4 regions of the Megasphaera sp. SC8-1 genome follow, and region 3 is predicted to be linked to each of the others. Evidence: riboswitches for the same ligand, from Rfam matches in the RefSeq annotation. Region 3 holds a riboswitch; each other region holds the start of a gene.

Evidence for each region. A riboswitch is a leader RNA that binds a small molecule or an ion and turns the genes downstream of it on or off. The one in region 3 is predicted to bind S-adenosylmethionine.
Region 1: another riboswitch for S-adenosylmethionine. It lies ahead of NOS26_RS09535 (methionine ABC transporter ATP-binding protein); the one in region 3 lies ahead of NOS26_RS08260 (branched-chain amino acid transport system II carrier protein).
Region 2: another riboswitch for S-adenosylmethionine. It lies ahead of NOS26_RS05050 (MetQ/NlpA family ABC transporter substrate-binding protein); the one in region 3 lies ahead of NOS26_RS08260 (branched-chain amino acid transport system II carrier protein).
Region 4: another riboswitch for S-adenosylmethionine. It lies ahead of metK (methionine adenosyltransferase); the one in region 3 lies ahead of NOS26_RS08260 (branched-chain amino acid transport system II carrier protein).

The regions. Positions count from the first base shown of each region.
Region 1 is NZ_JANFQH010000031.1:98,754-103,052, reverse strand. Features, by position in the region: gene NOS26_RS09545 (MATE family efflux transporter) at 1-1,018, shown strand, start outside; gene NOS26_RS09540 (aminopeptidase) at 1,023-2,255, shown strand; SAM riboswitch class I at 2,315-2,412, shown strand; gene NOS26_RS09535 (methionine ABC transporter ATP-binding protein) at 2,500-3,543, shown strand; gene NOS26_RS09530 (methionine ABC transporter permease) at 3,524-4,177, shown strand.
Region 2 is NZ_JANFQH010000013.1:42,541-46,839, forward strand. Features, by position in the region: gene NOS26_RS05040 (AEC family transporter) at 1-753, opposite strand, end outside; gene NOS26_RS05045 (3'-5' exonuclease) at 764-1,429, opposite strand; gene NOS26_RS05050 (MetQ/NlpA family ABC transporter substrate-binding protein) at 1,571-2,395, opposite strand; SAM riboswitch class I at 2,484-2,582, opposite strand; gene NOS26_RS05055 (MFS transporter) at 2,849-3,997, shown strand; gene NOS26_RS05060 (FAD-binding oxidoreductase) at 4,096-4,299, opposite strand, start outside.
Region 3 is NZ_JANFQH010000027.1:1,417-5,715, forward strand. Features, by position in the region: gene NOS26_RS08240 (nicotinate phosphoribosyltransferase) at 1-179, shown strand, start outside; gene NOS26_RS08245 (ADP-ribosylglycohydrolase family protein) at 191-1,003, shown strand; gene larE (ATP-dependent sacrificial sulfur transferase LarE) at 1,000-1,833, shown strand; gene nth (endonuclease III) at 1,835-2,467, shown strand; SAM riboswitch class I at 2,534-2,632, shown strand; gene NOS26_RS08260 (branched-chain amino acid transport system II carrier protein) at 2,722-4,044, shown strand; gene NOS26_RS08265 (aldehyde dehydrogenase family protein) at 4,178-4,299, shown strand, end outside.
Region 4 is NZ_JANFQH010000032.1:62,033-66,331, reverse strand. Features, by position in the region: gene priA (primosomal protein N') at 1-1,352, opposite strand, end outside; gene metK (methionine adenosyltransferase) at 1,495-2,685, opposite strand; SAM riboswitch class I at 2,745-2,845, opposite strand; gene NOS26_RS10155 (hypothetical protein) at 2,975-4,246, shown strand.

The DNA.
Region 1 (4,299 bases), on a different contig from region 3:
CTTCATGGGCCTCGACGCGCCGGTCCGCTACATCGCCTGGGAATACCTCAAGGCCCTGGCCCTGGGGCTGGTCCCCATCTGCCTGCAGGCGACGATGCGCTATATCGTCGACGCCCACGGCAAGACCCACGTTTCCATGACAATCTTAGTCATCAACCTGGTCCTGACGATTCTCCTCTTCCGCCTGCTCATCTTCGGCGCCGGTCCCATTCCGGCCATGGGCGGCATCGGCACGGGCTATGCCATCACCATCGCGTCGTGGCTGTCTTTCCTGCTCTTTGCAGCTGTCCTGCAGTGGATGGAACCGTTCCGGTCCTATCACCTGTGGAGCCGCCTGCGGCCCGTCAGCTGGCATCACATCCATCACCAGCTGGAATTGGGCATTCCCATCTTTATCGCCGTCTTCTGCGAAACGAGCCTGTTCTCCATCGTCGGCCTGTTCATGGCCGAGTTCGGCACGCTGTACCTGGCCGCCAACCAGGCCGCCATCAGTTATTCGACCCTGACGTACACCCTGCCCTGGAGCATCAGCCTGACGGCGACCATCGTCATCGGCTATGAAGTCGGCGCCCGCAATTACGCCGCAGCCCGGCAATACGCCGTGCTCTGCCAGATGACGGCTTTTGTCATCGCCCTCGGGCTCATCGCCATGACCTATCATTTCATCGACCCCATCGCCAGGGTCTTTACCAGCGATGCCGAGACATTCTGGGCCATCCGCATGTTCATCTTCTATGCCGTCGCCTTTTCCTTCTTCGATGCCGCCGGTACGCCGGTCCAGGGCATCCTGCGCGGCTATAAGGACGTCAAGATCATCACTTATGTCGCCTTCGTGACGTACTGGCTCATCAGCATCCCCATGGGCTATGCCATGGCCCACGCTACGTCTTACGGCCCCTATGGCTACTGGATCAGCCTCATCATCGGCCTGGCCATCAATGCCAGCGCCCTGAACTGGCGCCTGTGGAAACATACGGCCTGGAAAGTTCCCATCTCATACCCATCTACTAAGGAGTGATTTTATGCCAACTACTCAGCAATTAACGGCTTATGCCCGCGTCCTCTTACAGAAGGGCCTGAACCTGCAGCAAGGCCAGACCCTGGTCATCAACGCCCCTGTCGAATCGCACGACTTCGTCGCCCTCTTGACAAAAGAGGCCTATACGGCCGGCGCCGCCCAGGTCGTCTGCAACTGGCGATCTGACGCCATGGCCCGCCTGCGCTACGAACACGAAGACCAGCAGTACTTCGAGTCCCTGCCGGACTGGCGCCGCGATTTCAGTCTCTATTATTACCATAAGAAAGCGGCCTTCCTCAGCCTCATCTCGGCCAACCCGTATCTCATGGACGGCATCGACACTAAGAAGATCTTCGCCCAGCAGAAGGCCCAGAACGAAGCCCTCAAGGAATACATCGACGGCATGATGGCTTCGAAGACGACGTGGCTCGTCGCCGCTGTCCCCAGTGCCATCTGGGCCAAGCTCCTCTATCCGGACCTCGACGCCGACGCCGCTTATGAAGCCTTGTGGAAGCAAATCCTCCAGTCATCCCGCGCCGACGGTGCCGATGCCCTGGCCGACTGGGACGCCCATCTGGCAGAGCTGAAGAAGCGCCGGACCTGGATGACGGATCAGCACTTCACCAGCCTCCATTATACCAACAGCCTGGGGACGGACCTGACCCTCGGCCTGCCGGACGGCCATATCTGGCAGGGCGGCATGGAAGAGACGGCAGACCACCTGCTGTTCAACGCCAACATCCCGACGGAAGAAATCTATTCCGCGCCTAAGGCCGACGCCGTCAACGGCACGGTCTACAGCACCAAGCCCCTGGTCTATAACGGCAACCTCATCGACAAGTTCCACCTGACCTTCAAAGACGGCAAAGTCGTCGCCGCAGCCGCCGAAACGGGTGAAGACGTCCTGAAGAAGCTCATCGCCATCGACGAAGGCGCCTGCCGCCTCGGCGAAGTGGCCCTCATCCCCTACCATTCCCCCATTTCCCTGTCGGGCATCCTCTTCTATGAAACGCTCTTCGACGAAAACGCCTCGTGCCACCTGGCCCTGGGCGCATCGTATCCGACCTGCCTGGCTGGCGGCGCCGATATGGACAAAGACGCCATCGCCGCAGCCGGTCTCAACGATTCCATGATCCACGTCGATTTCATGGTCGGTTCGCCGGACCTGACCATTACCGGGACCAAGGCAGACGGCACGACGGTGCCGGTCTTTACCCATGGCGACTGGGCACAATAACGATTTTCCATTGACAAGCCCGGCCATCCGTGCTATTATAAGACGCAACAACCATATACCCTTCATCCAGAGCAGCTGAGGGACTGGCCCGATGACGCTGCGGCAACCCCCTATCGGGAAGGTGCCAATTCCAACGGAACATTCCGACAGATGAAATGAAACCGTATATACGGCCGTCATCTGTATGACGGCCTTTTTTGTTGTTGTTTTTCCCTAGTTACGCCTATTTTAAGGAGTTGATATTGTGATTACACTGAAAAATATTACCAAGACCTACGGCGGCTCGGCTCAGGTCCAGGCCCTGAAAGGCATCAACCTGACCATCGAAGACGGCGAAATCTTCGGTATCATCGGCAAGAGCGGCGCCGGCAAATCGACGCTGGTACGCTGCATCAATATGTTAGAGAAGCCGACGAGCGGCCAGGTCATCATCGACGACAAGGACCTGACCAAGATGAGTGAATCCCAGTTGCGGGCAGAACGCAAGAACATCGGCATGATTTTCCAGCATTTCAATCTGTTATCATCCCGTACGGTTGCCGAAAACATTGCCTTCCCGCTGGAACTGATTGGGGCCTCGAAAGACGTCATCGAAAAGAAAGTCGCATCTCTTCTGGACCTGGTCGGCCTCAGCGACCGGGCCGGCAATTACCCGTCCCAGCTCTCGGGCGGCCAGAAACAGCGTGTCGGCATTGCCCGCGCCCTGGCCAGCGACCCGAAAATCCTGCTCTGCGACGAAGCGACGTCCGCCCTGGACCCGCAGACGACGAAATCCATCCTGGAACTGCTCCAGGACATCAACAAGCGCCTGGGCATCACCATCGTCGTCATCACCCATGAAATGGCCGTCGTCAAGGAAATCTGCCATCGCGTCGCCGTCATCGAAAGCGGCGTCATCAAGGAAATGGGCCGCGTCGTCGACATCTTCACCAATCCTCAGTCCCAGACGATGAAAGACTTCGTCACGTCCATCATCAACATGGAACTGCCGGCAGGCATCAAGAACCTGGGCGTCACCAATCAGCCTGCACCGGACCGCAACATGCTCGTCCGCCTGCGCTTCAAAGGTGCTGCCACCAACGATCCCGTCGTCGCCGACGTCGTCCGCAAGTTCAACGTCGAAGTCAGCGTCCTCTATGGCAACATCGACTATATCCAGGATGAACCCTTCGGCTACCTCATCGTCGTCATCATGGGCGATATGGAAACACAGGCCAAGGCATTCTCGTATATCAAAACATTACCGATTGGAAGTGAGGTTTTAGGTTATGTCCCAAGAAATAATTAAGTTAATGCTCCAAGGCATTCAAGAAACATTCTATATGGTCGCTGTCGCCACGATCATCGGCGGCATCATCGGTATTCCCCTGGGTATCACCCTGGTCACGACCAGCAAAGGCCATATTCTGGAAAACCGCTTCATCAATCAGATTCTTGGAACCATCGTCAACATCATCCGTTCCATTCCGTTCATCATCCTCATGGTCGCCATCATCCCGCTGACGCGCCTCATTGCCGGCACGTCCATCGGTACGACGGCAGCCTGCGTCCCCTTGACCATCGTCGCCATCCCCTTCCTGAGCCGTCTCGTCGAAACGTCCATCCGCGACGTCGATTTCGGCCTCGTCGAAGCGGCCGAATCCATGGGGGCTACGCCCTTCCAGATCATCCGCAAGGTCCTTATCCCGGAAGCCCTGCCGACGATCATCAATAACATCACCGTCCTCATCGTCAACCTCATCGGGGCATCGGCCATGGCCGGCGCCATCGGCGGTGGCGGCCTCGGGGATATCGCCATCCGCTACGGTTACCAGCGATTCCGTCCCGACGTCATGCTGGCGACGATCATCATCCTCATCGTCGTCGTCAACGTCATCCAGGCCGGCGGCGACTTCGCATCGAGAAAAAAGAATAAGAAATGATAGAAAAAGGGCTTGTCGCGTATGCGACAAGCCCTTTTTCTGTAGGGGCCGTCCCGGAGGGCGGCCCGCTCATGCCAATGGGTCACGGGAGTCTTACATATACCCGACGGGTTCGTGAATGG
Region 2 (4,299 bases), on a different contig from region 3:
CGATGCCAACGGCGTCAGAATCATCTTTATCGGGATGAGGTCTAACGTCTTTCGGGCGTAGTCCTTGAAATGGGAAAAATCAATGAGATACCCGACGGGAATGAGGGCTACCCAGGCGCTGACATGGATGAGGGCCTGGAAAATCGTCGTTCCCGCAGCGGGTCTGGGAATCCCGGCAGCATGCAAGGCTGTGCCGATAACTAAGGCTACGACGGACAGCTGGTTCCAGTTGATGAAGATGGATTTCCAATTATCTTTGAAAAAGACGAAAAAGTTATGGTCTTTCCCGCTGTGCTGATAGTAGTATCCCATAGGGAAAAGGACGAAGAACATGAGCAGGTTCTGGAATACGCCGATAATCTGGACGTAGGCATAGGACATTTCCCCGTAGAGAATGTAACTGCACAGGCCGCCGAGCGTCCCGGTATTGGCCGGGATGGCGGCGATGAGATAGCTGCCGCGGTCGACAAAGGATGAGAATTTGCGCTGCCGCCCCAGTAAGAGGACGACCGCCAAGGGCAGGAGGCCGTTGAAAAAGGCAAAGAACGGCAGACTCAGTAAATCGGTCCGCATGGGCAGGACCCAGAAGCTGAGCAGGGTCAGGGCGGTCATGATGACGATGATGTTGAAGCGGATGAGCCAGTTCGACTGTTCCGGCGTCAGCCAGCGCCGCTGTTTGGCGGCATAGCCGGCTAGCATGGGCAGGATGATGTCTGTAAAAATATAAATCATCCGGAGTGTCGTATCTTCCATGGTGTCCTCGTTACTTGCGGGCAGCGCGGAAGGCGTCGGCCAGGGAGAACGTCAGCGGTTCTGCCGGCTTGGTGGCGTCGATGATAGGCTGCATGATGTCGCGAAACTCTTCTTTCTTCTTCGATAAGACATAGAGCTTGGATGTGTTGCGGGCGTCCCAGAGGGCGTCGTGCATCTGGCCGTCGAAGGTTTCGCCCAGGGTACTGACAGCCTTGTCCAGGGAAATGACTTTGTCCAGGCCCAGGAGATTGCAGTAAATCTGCTGGAAATTCTGCCAGTGGTCGAGCATCCAGCGGACGCGGTCGTCGTGTTCGTCGATTTCCTTGAGGCGGAGTTCGCAGTCCAGCTGGCGCCAGTCGTTTTCGCTCCAGGCGAACATTTCGTAGGCATTGGGGCAGCCTTCGTTGCACCAGGTCAGGAAATGGTCGAAGGCCTGGCGGAAATGGGGCTTCCCGGCCAGCATTTCCATGGTGATGCCTGTCAGTTCCTGACAGGTCTGGTTCATGGCTGTCGTATATTCGGGCAGCACATATTCTTTATACGACGAGATTTCCTTCCCGTCTTCGTCTATCTTGACAGCACCGATTTCGATGATTTCACCCTTGCAGATGCGGCGCGCTTCCTTCTGGTCCCGGCCGATAGGGTTCATCTCGAAATCGACAAATACGGCTTTCATAATAAAAAAGTGTCTCCTTTCTGAATCTGATGGACAATCTTTATTATACCATAAGTAAAGGGCTTGTCGCACGTGCGACAAGCCCTTTTGAGATGAATCAGGCGGGCCGCCCTTTGGGCGGCCCCTACAAGTCATGAGCCATTAAAATGCCGGCAGGATAGTTCCCTGGAAATGTTCTTCGATGAATTTCTTGATCGGTTCCGACTGGTAGATTTCTAAGACTTTCTTGTATGTTTCGTTGTTTTCGTCGCCCTGACGGACTGCCATGACGTTGGCATACGGCGAATCCTTCGATTCGACGAGGATCGAATCCTTCTGCGGATTCAAGCCAGCCGGGATGGCGTAGTTGGTGTTGACGCAAGCCAGGTCCGTGTCGTCGAGGGAACGGGGAATCTGAGCGGCATCGAGTTCGACGAACTGGAGGTTCTTTGGATTTTCTGTGATATCCGTAACCGAAGCGTCGACGGAGTTGCCGTTCTTCAACTTGATCAGGCCGGCCTGCTGGATCAGGAGCAGGGCGCGGGCCCCGTTGGTCGGGTCGTTCGGGATGGTGACTTTGGCACCGTCGGCGACATCTTTGATGTCTTTATATTTGTGCGAGTAAACAGCCATGGGCAGGATGATGGTCTTGCCGATAGACGTGATCTTCAGGCCTTGTTTCTTGACGACGTTGTCCATGTACGGCTGGTGCTGCATGGAGTTCATGTCCAGGTCGCCTTCGGCCAGGGCCTTGTTCGGTTGGACATAGTCGTTAAATTCGACGACTTTGATGGTGATACCCTGTTTAGCTGCTTCTTTTGCGACTTCTTCCATGACTTCAGCGTGGGGACCGGCAGTGACGCCCATCTTGATTTCTTTTTTATCACCGGAAGCACCGGAATTGGAAGACGAACCGCAGCCGGCGGCAAAGAGGCACGTCGTCGTGATGAGGACGGCGGCGAAGAGTTTTTTTACTGTTGCATTCATGTAATCATTTCCTTTCTGGATGACGAATATAAGGGTTTGCCGGTCAAAAAGAAAAGCCGTCATACAGATGACGGCTCAATTTGCGATTCGTTCATCTGCCGGTATATACCGCTGGACTTGGCACCTATCCCGATAGGGGGTTGCCGCAGCGTCATCGGGCCATTCCCTCGACTGCTCTTGATGAAAGACAATGTTTTGTTGTTGGTGTACATGTTATCATCTGGCGGGGAATCTGTCAAGAAATTTTTGACAATCCTGCGCTTCTTGAGAAAAATTTCTTTTTATGTTATAATAAGAAAACTCATCGGAGGCTTATACTCGTATGGTATAGAACCGGATAAGATGTCACTTCAGCCCTGTAGCGGAGGAAGGGCGTGTACGTAAACACGTTCTTCGATAAAGGTGCAGGCCTGGGTGGTTTCTTATCCGGCTTTTTTTTGTGAGGTGATAGAAATGCTGAATAAACGAGATATCCTTTGGCAGATTTACAGTGCCAAAGCTTTTTATTTCCTTGGCGGCTTCGGCTTTACGTCATGGGCGTCGCTTATTCCTTTCTTAAAACGGAAACTGCAGATTCCCGACGACCATCTGGGCTTCCTTTTGCTGGCCGTCGGCTTGGGAGCCCTGATCATGATGATGCTGGCCGGCTCTATTGCCGGGCGTTTAGGCTGCCGCCGCTCTTTGACTGCTGCCGGCCTGGCCATTGCCGTCGTCTTGAACGTTCTCTGCTATGTGCCGGCTTACACTGCGGCGCTGCTGGTGGCAGTTCTCCTCGGTTCCTCCCTGGGGCTGCTCGATGTCGTCGTCAACATCAACGGCATCTTCATTGAACGGAAAGTCCGCAAGCGCCTCATGTCGGGAATGCAGGCCATGTGGTCTTTGGGGAACTTTGCTGGCGCTGCCTTTTTCGCCCTGATGCTGCAATTTCGGTTGCCCTGGCAAGGCGTTGCCCTGGCCGGTGCCGTCCTGATTGCCGCCTGTGTCTTCTTCTTTTCGCCCCATCTTCACAGTGAGCGGAATGAAAGCCGTGGCGGCAGCCATTTCGTGCGGCCCAAAGGAACGATTGTCTTCATTGGGCTGATTTGTACGATATCTTTCCTCGTCGAAGGCTCTATCAACGATTGGAGTGGCGTCTTCATGACGACGGAAAAGGGCATCGACATTTCCCAATCCGGCCTGGGGCTGACCCTGTTCACAGCTTCGGCCTTCCTGTCCCGCCTGACTGGTGATTCCCTGACCATGCATATCGGGCCGCGGCGTCTCCTGGCTTTTTCCCTGCCCATCGCCTTTGTCGGCTTTTTGGGAATCCTGCTCATCGGCGGCGGCCCGTTACTGTTCGCGTCATACGTCCTCATCGGTATCGGCTGCGCCAATACGGTCCCCGTTTTTTACTCCCTCTTGGGGACGCAAAAAGAAATGCCCATCGCCGATGCCGTCGCCGCAGTCAGTACCATCGGCTACGTCGGCATCCTCCTGGCACCGGCCGTACTGGGCTTCATCGGCCGTGTCTTCAGCCTGACCATTTCCTTTACCCTGGTCACAGTCCTCTTAATCATCATGACCGTCATGGCCATGCGGCTGTTGGGGAAGTTTGAGGTTTGATGTTTGAAGTTTGATGTAAGTAGGGATAAATTTGAAACCATCACGTCAAACATCAAACGTCAAACTAAAAAAGCCTGCCGCAGGGGCAGGCTTTTTTCTTACGCATCAATCACTTTCCCCGGATTGAGGATGTCTTTCGGGTCCATGGCCCGCTTGATGGTTTTCATGATTTTCAGTTCGCCTTTTGGTGTGAACTGTTCCATGTATTTTAATTTCTTGGCTCCGATGCCGTGTTCGCCGGCCAGGCGGCCGCCGACGCTGTAGGCATAGGCGTAGACTTGCTGATGAAATTCTTCGACGTT
Region 3 (4,299 bases):
TGGTCTATCAGAAACCGGACCTCAAGGAAATCATGGCCTATGCCGACCAGCAGATCCAGACTTTATGGCCGGAATACCTGCGCCTGGTCAACCCGGAAGAAATGTGGGTCCAGCGCAGTACGAAGCTGTCGGCTTTGCGCGATAAAGTATTGAAAGAAGAATCAGCCCATTTCTTTTAGGAGATGATTGCATGAAAGGTGCCATCATTGGCGATATCGCCGGTTCTGTTTATGAATTTGATAAAACAGCAGATTCCTTAGATTTCCCTTTATTTACCAGGGCCAGCCGCTTTACCGACGATACGGTGACGACTGTAGCCGTAGCGGCGGCTTTGATGGAGGGGAAGGCTTCTCACTGTGGCTATGTCGGGCCGCTGCGGAGACAGCTCCGCTACTGGTGCCGGAAATATCCCAATGCCGGTTTCGGCGGCATGTTCCGCCGCTGGTTCCTGGCCGACGAAGCGCCGGCTTATGGCAGTTATGGCAATGGGGCAGCAATGCGCGTCAGCCCGGCCGGTTGGGTAGCCGCTTCCCTTGATGAAGCGCAGGAACTGGCTGAACTGACGGCCGTCGTCAGCCATGACCATCCGCAGGCCATTAAGGGGGCCGTCGCCGTCGCCTCGGCCATTTTCCTGGCCCGGCAGGGGAAGGGGAAAGCGGAGATTGCCGCGTATCTCCGAAAGTATTTCTATGATTTGTCCCAAACCCTGGCTCAGATCCGTCCGTCTTATGGCTTTACCTGTACGACGGACGACAGTGTGCCTGAAGCTATCGAATGTTTCCTGGAAGGGATGGATTATGAAGATACGATTCGCAAGGCCATCTGGCTCAACGGCGATACGGATACGCAGGCAGCCATTGCCGGCAGTATCGCCGAAGCCTATTATGGCGTGCCTCAGGCGTTATGGCAGCAGGCGCTGCCTTATGTCGATGACGAAGAAATGAAGAACGTCATCCGGCAATTCTATCAAGATTATATTGGTTCGAGGGGGAACTCTTTTTGATTTCAACAGAGACAGGCAAGAAATATGAAAAACTCCAGCAGATTTTAAAGGATATGGGCAGCGTCGTCATCGGTTTTTCCGGCGGCGTCGACAGCACGTTCCTGACCTATGCAGCGCACCAGGCCCTGGGATCCCGCGTCCTGGCCGTGACGGCTGTTTCGGCAACCCTGCCGGGCAGTGAAGCGGCTGACGCCAAAGCCATGGCTAAGGTCATCGGCGTCGAGCACCGTCTGGTCCATTCGACGGAATTCGAAGATACGGAATTCGTCAAGAATCCGCCAGAACGCTGCTATATCTGCAAAAAGATACGCTTTACCTCACTGGTGGAGCTGGCCAAGGCCGAAGGCTATCAGTGGGTTGTCGATGGGGGGAATGTCGACGACCTCGGCGATTATCGTCCCGGCATGAAGGCATTGCAAGAATTGTCTGACTTCGTCCGCAGCCCGATGATTGAAGCGGGTTTGGCTAAAGCCGATATCCGGGCCTTATCAAAGGAATTCGGCCTCCAGACCTGGAACAAACAGAGTGCGGCCTGCCTGGCCAGCCGTATTCCCTACGGTGTGGAACTGACGCCGCACCGCCTGGCTCAGATCGATGCAGCCGAAGCGGCGGTAGCTCCTTATATCCAGGGGTCTCTGCGCGTCCGGTATCACGGGGATGTAGCCCGCATCGAAGTGGCTGTCGATGAAATCCCGTCGATTCTGGCTCATCGCCAGGAAATCGTCCGGGCCATCAAAGATACGGGCTTTACCTACGTCACCCTCGATTTGGGCGGCTATGAAATGGGGAGCTTGAACGACGTGATCAATACGGATGAGGAAGTAAAATAATATGGCTATTTCTAAGAAAGTAAAAGATGAAATGTTACAGCGTTTTCAGGACCAGTACGGTATCATGAAGCCGGCCCTGCATTATAACTCGCCCTTTGAACTGATGATTGCCGTCATCTTGTCGGCCCAGTGTACGGATGAGCGGGTCAATATCGTGACGGCTGGCATGTTCCCGGAATATAATACGCCGGAAAAGATGCTGACTTTAGGGTTGGAAGGCCTGGAAGAAAAGATACGGACTTGCGGCCTCTATCACAGCAAGGCCAAGAATATCCTGGCTAATTGTGCCATCCTCTGTGAGAAATACCACGGCGAAGTGCCCCAGACCTTCGATGAACTGGTGAAGCTGCCTGGCGTCGGCCGCAAGACGGCCAATGTCCTGGTCAGTATCTTGTTCGATACGCCGGCCATTGCCGTCGATACCCACGTGTTCCGCGTATCCAACCGCCTGCAGCTGGCGGAAGGCAAAACGCCGCTGGAAGTCGAAAAGGGACTGCAGAAGGCTATTCCCAAGGAATGGTGGAGCCGGGCCCATCATTGGCTCATTTGGCATGGCCGCCGGGTCTGCAAAGCCCGTAAGCCCTTGTGTGACAACTGCTTTTTAGCCGATCTTTGTCCGAGTTGTCAGAAATAAAATAAAATCATTGACAAGTAATTAAAAATTTAATAAAATATTACCAATACAGACAAAATTTCATAAGTAATATCAAGAGCAGCTGAGGGACGGGCCCGATGACGCTGCGGCAACCTGCCAGCGGTAAGGTGCCAATTCCTACAGGCTATTCCTGAAAGATATCGTTATGACTGAGGCGCAGCTTGGAGGCAGCGCCTCTTTTCTTTTGGCGTATTACGTACTTATTTTCACATTTATTCTTAGGGGGTATCTTCATGAACAACAATTCTTCTGGCGGCAAGGCCATCCGGGGACTGGATGTGCTCATCCTGGGGTTTGCCTTCTTCGCTACCTATTTCGGTGCAGGCAACTTGATTTTCCCGCCTCAGCTCGGCTTGAACAGCGGCAGTGATTTCCTGTCCGGCTTGGCTGGTTTGACGCTGTCCGGTATTTTCCTGCCGATTTTTACACTCATCATCATCGGCCTCAACGGCGACGTCCATGCCATTACCGGACGGGTAGGGAAGAATACGTATAATATCCTTTTGGCAGCACTCATGCTGGTCTGTACCTTCGTATCCATTCCCCGTACCTGCGCGACGGCCATCCAGCTCGGTATTCAGGGCAACCTGCCGTCGGCACCGTTCGTCCCGCTGGTCATCGTTTATTTCGTCATCAGCTTCTTCTTCGTCTCTGACCAGAATAACGTCATGGACCGCATGGGCAAATACCTGACGCCCCTCCTGGCCCTGATCCTGGTCATCGTCGCCTTTGCCGGTATCTTCAATCCCCTGGGGACGCCCGTCGATCCGGCTGTGGATTATCCCTTCGTCAACGCCTTCCTCGGCGGCTATAACACGGGCGACGTCCTGGTCAGCTTTATCATGGCTGCTGTCTTCATCAGTTCCATTTACGGCAAAGGCTATACGACTGTCGGCCAGCGCAATAAAGTCCTCATCTACTGCGGCATCGTTTCCTTCATCCTGCTGCTCATCATTTACGGCAGCCTGCTCTACATGGGTGCCTGCGTCAGCGGCGATTATGCCCAGACCATCGGCCGTGCGGAACTCCTGGTCGCCATTATCCAGCGCGTCGGCACGTGGGTCATGGTTCCCATGGGCATAGCCGTCGTCCTGGCCTGCCTGACGACGGCTATCGGTCAGGTTGCAGCCGTAGCTGAGTTCACCAGCACGGCTACGGGCAAACGCGTCAGCTACAAACAAGTGGCTGTCGTCTGCTGCATCTTGTCGGCCCTGACGGCCCTCCTCGGCGTCGACGGTATCGTCACCTACATCGGCTGGATCTTCGGTGTCTGCTACCCGCCGTGCCTGGCCCTCCTGGTCCTGGGCATCATCGGCCGCTTCATGCCCAATAACGGCGCCTACAAGGGCTCGGTATACCTGGTCACGCTTTTTGCTCTCCTGGAATCCCTGCCGGGCCTGAGCAGCCTGGGCTTTGCTAAGGACATCGTTACGGCTACGCCCCTGTCGACCTACGGTTTCGGCTGGATCGTGCCCTTCATCATCGGACTCATCGGCGGTTCCCTCATCGGCCACTTCGTCTCCAGCAAAGAACCGGTAGAAGCCGAAGCGAAATAACACTAACCACTAACCACTAACCACTAGCCACTAAAAATAGACTGCCTTTTGGGCAGTCTATTTTTCTGACTTGCATAATCGAGGACTTCTCTCTATAATTAAAGAATAATCTCGAGTAAAAGGGGGTAGTTTCATGGATTTGAAGAAATTATACATCAATGGTCAGTGGGTGGCACCTTTATCCGGCCAATATATCGAGGTCGAGAATCCGGCGGATAAGAGCGTCTTTGCTACGGTCGCTGCGGCCGGTGCCGA
Region 4 (4,299 bases), on a different contig from region 3:
TCGACGACCTGGACAGCCGGCAGAGGGCGATGGCCGACTCGTTCTTTTAGTTCGACCAGGACGTATTCTCCCTGCAAGGCTCGATAATAGTCAGCCAGCGCCGGCGTCGCGCTGCCCAGGACGACGGGGCAGCCGTAATACGCGGCCCGCTGGCGGGCGACGGCGACGGCATGATAGCGCGGCGCCTCGTCCTGCTTGTACGAGCTGTCGTGGGCTTCGTCGACGATGAACAAACCGATGGACTGAGCCGCCGCGAAGACCGCCGACCGGGCACCGATGCAGATATGACTCGTCCCGTTCTGCATGCGCAGCCAGTTGTTGCGCTTCTCCCCCTGGGACAGCTGGCTGTGCATGACGACGACATCGTCGCCGAAACGGCGCAGGAAGCGGCGGACAATCTGGCCGGTCAAGGCGATCTCCGGCACTAAGACGACGACCTGTTTCCCTTTTTTCAGGGCCTGGCTGGCTAACTGCATGTAGATTTCTGTCTTGCCGCTGCCGGTGATACCGTGGAGGACGTAGGTTTTACCATGCTCATCGCTTCCGATAACCTGTAATGCCTGTTGCTGTTCCGCTGTCAAGGAAAAAGCTTCGTCCCGGGCAAGGCTCGGCAAGATATTCGTCGTCCTGGCCGGCCGCTGGCTCCAGCGGGCCAATCCCGTCGCACAGAGGCGGCGCATGAGATCGCGGCTGTAGCCTTGTCCCTGCCAATAAGAGACAGGGCCTTCGCCCTTGGCTTTCAAGGCCTGGAGCAGTTCCTGCTGGCGGCGACGGCCATGAAGAATAGCTTCCGTATCGTCGGCAGCAAAAGAAAGCCAGTCTTCCATCTTGTCGGCAATCTGGTTCTTATAACAAATCCGGCTGGTCAGGACCTGGCTGGCCAAAGCCTTCTCGACGAGGTCTTGGCCGAACCGGCGGCTCAGTGCGCCTTTTTCACAGCGCCCTTTTCCGGCCACATAGGTTTGTAGCCGCGCTTCGTCCGCTGTCTGCGGCTGGGCCGGTCCGGCCGATACGACATCGCGGCGGACCAGTCCTTTCTTATCGATCATGAACAGGCGCAGGGCATCGGACAAGTTGCAGACGTAGTAATCGCGGATCCAAAGGGCCGTGCGGATCATCTCTTCCTGGAAGCCGTTCTGCGTCGAGAGCAGGCCTTCAATGGGCTTCAGCGTGAAATCAGCCGGCTCCGCCAGGTGTTCCTGCAGGGCGACGACGATGCCTTCTTCCCGGCGATGACCGAAAGGCACGAGGACGCGGCTGCCGACGCGGACAGCCATCCCCTCGGGGACGATATAGGAAAAGGTCTGCTGCAGCCGCTTCGCCGTCGTATTGATGATGATTTCAGCAAACAAAGAAACACCTCCGTAGTTCGTGGTTTGTGGTTCGTAGGGGCCGTCCTGTCAAGGCGGCCCGCAAACAATGACACTTAAAAAGGGACCGCGCAGTGATGCGACAGTCCCCTTTTTTTGGATGTTCAGTTTATCGAACCGCCTCTTATAAGCCGGCTTCTTTGCGGAGCGTATCGGCTTTGTCTGTCTTTTCCCAAGGCAGGTCGAGGTCGTTGCGGCCGAAGTGGCCATAGGCAGCGGTCTGTTTGTAAATCGGGCGCTGCAAGTCGAGCATGGCGATGATGCCAGCCGGACGAAGGTCGAAGTTCTTTTCAATGAGTTCGACGATCTTTTCGTTCGGGACTTTGCCCGTGCCGAAGGTTTCGACGTGGATGGAAACCGGGCGGGCTACGCCGATGGCATAAGCCAGCTGGATTTCGCATTTGTCAGCCAAGCCGGCAGCGACGACGTTCTTGGCGACGTAACGAGCTGCATAGGCAGCCGAACGGTCGACTTTTGTGGGGTCCTTGCCGGAGAAAGCACCGCCGCCATGACGAGCCATGCCGCCATAGGTATCGACGATGATCTTGCGGCCCGTGAGGCCCGAGTCGCCCTGGGGACCGCCGATGACGAAGCGGCCTGTCGGGTTGATGAAGAGTTTCGTCTTGTCGTCGAACAAGCCTTCCGGAAGTTCCGGTTTGATGACGAATTCGAGGAGATCGCTTTCAATCTGTTCGCGGCTGACTTCCGGGCTGTGCTGTGCCGAAATGACGATGGTGTCGATGCGGACGGGTTTGCCGTCTTCATATTCGACAGTGACCTGAGTCTTGCCATCGGGACGGAGATACGGCAGGGTACCGTCTTTGCGGACCTTTGCCAGGCGGCGGGCCAAACGGTGTGCCAAAGAAATGGGCAGCGGCATGTAGTCGTCCGTTTCGTTGGAAGCATAGCCGAACATCATGCCCTGGTCGCCAGCGCCGATGGTATCGAACTTATCTGTATTGCCTTCCTTCTTTTCCAAGGCGTCATCGACGCCCATGGCGATATCCGGAGACTGTTCGTCCAAGGAGACGAGGACGCCGCAGGTATCGCAGTCAAAGCCGTATTTAGCGCGGGTATAACCGATATCGCGGATCGTTTCGCGGACGATGTGCGGAATATCGACGTAGCACGTCGTAGAGATTTCGCCGACGACGTGTACCATGCCGGTCGTTACCAAGGTTTCGCAGGCAACGCGGGCGTTTTTATCTTTTGCAAGAATGGCATCCAAAATGCTGTCCGAAATCTGGTCGGCCATTTTATCGGGATGGCCTTCGGTGACGGATTCGGATGTAAAGAATTCACGATTTTTAGCCATGAGTGATCCTCCTTAAAAAAAATTCCCCTCATCCATGACTTCATGAGAGGGGCTTCTAATCCCCATCTGCCAGTATATCACTGCTGGAATTAGCACCTTTCATAGCTGAAGGTTGCTGCGACATCACAGGGCCAGTCCCTCCGTCGTCTCTTGATGGTTCTTTATTTGGTTTGCTTATCCATTATAATTCAAGTCTGCCCTTTTTGCAAGCATTTTTTGTTGCAAAAAGCATTGTCTACTAGACGCTTCCCTACAGGCAGGGGTATAATGTCTACAGAAGATAGAAAGGATGATAGATATGACCAAATTGCGGCCTAGAGATATATTCTTCAACGACCCTTATTTTGATTATGCCACCTGCAGCAAACCCGGCGACCTGCGGCTGGCTAAGCGAGTCGAAATATTCGGCAAGTGGTATAAGACCCCAAACCTGGTGACGACCCTCCTGTCCCAGGAACGGCTGACCTTCAGCCGCTACACCGGCACGGACAAGGAAGACGCCCTGGTCCTGCGGATCTACGAACGGACGGCAGACCGGCTGCTCATTAATACGTATTATACGTCCCAACAAAACCCGGAAGAAATCTACGCCGGCACGATTCACCTCGAACGCTACGACATGGCGCAGACCATGGAGTCCTTTTCCTATATGGGCATCATCGACCTGCTCATGCTCCAGACGGACAGCCAGATTCTTGAGCTGACCAACGTCTTTGAAGATGTACAGATGGCCAAGCACGCTGTGGCCCACGCCCTGGGCATTTATCTCATGGCCATCTGCGACCAGCCCTGGTCTGACGAAGCCGTCACAGGCGGCCAGGAAACGCCGGCCATGATGATGGGCAAGGAAAAAGAAGAACTTCAGCAGCTGCGGGAGGAAAAGGCCCAGATGGACGCCGATAAGGAAGAGCTCCTGCGCCTGCGCCTGGAAGCCAAAAACCGTACGACGGTCCTGGCCGAACTGGAACGGCTGCGCCAGGAATTAGAAAGCGAACGGGCCGGCCGCGAACAGGAGCGCAAGCAATATGAAGACCGCATCCGCAAACAGGAACAGTATATCGAAAAGATCAAGGAAACGGCATCCGGCCAAATCGCCGAACTCCTGGCCCTGCGCAAGGAACTCAACAAGCGTCAGGTACGGCCGGACCTTTCCAGCGGACAGGCGCACCGGAAAGTGACGCCTCAGGAAGCGTCTCGGTCGGCCCGGGACCCGGAAGACCGCGGCCTGGACCTGCCTTCCTTCATGACCCAGCGCGACTATACGCGTCAGCTCGACCGCTTCCTCACGGGGCGTCAGCTTGCCCTGGCCGGCGGCGACCCAGACTGGCAGCGCCGCATTCAGCGCCGTTTCGGGGCCGTCGTCATCATCAGCGGCCAGCCGGGAGATGATCGGATGCTCAAAGAATCGGCTCTCTTAGTCATCAACATGGAAGACGGCAAGACGCCGCTCATCCGCTGGGCCATTACGGAAGCCAAAGAAAAAGGCTGTCCCATCCTCCCCATCGGCCCGACCAACCTCAACGGCTTCGCCAAAGCCATCGTAGGGCGGGTTAGTGGTTAGTGGTTCGTGGCTCGTGGCGGGCCGCCCTTTTGGACGGCCCCTACAACATTAAA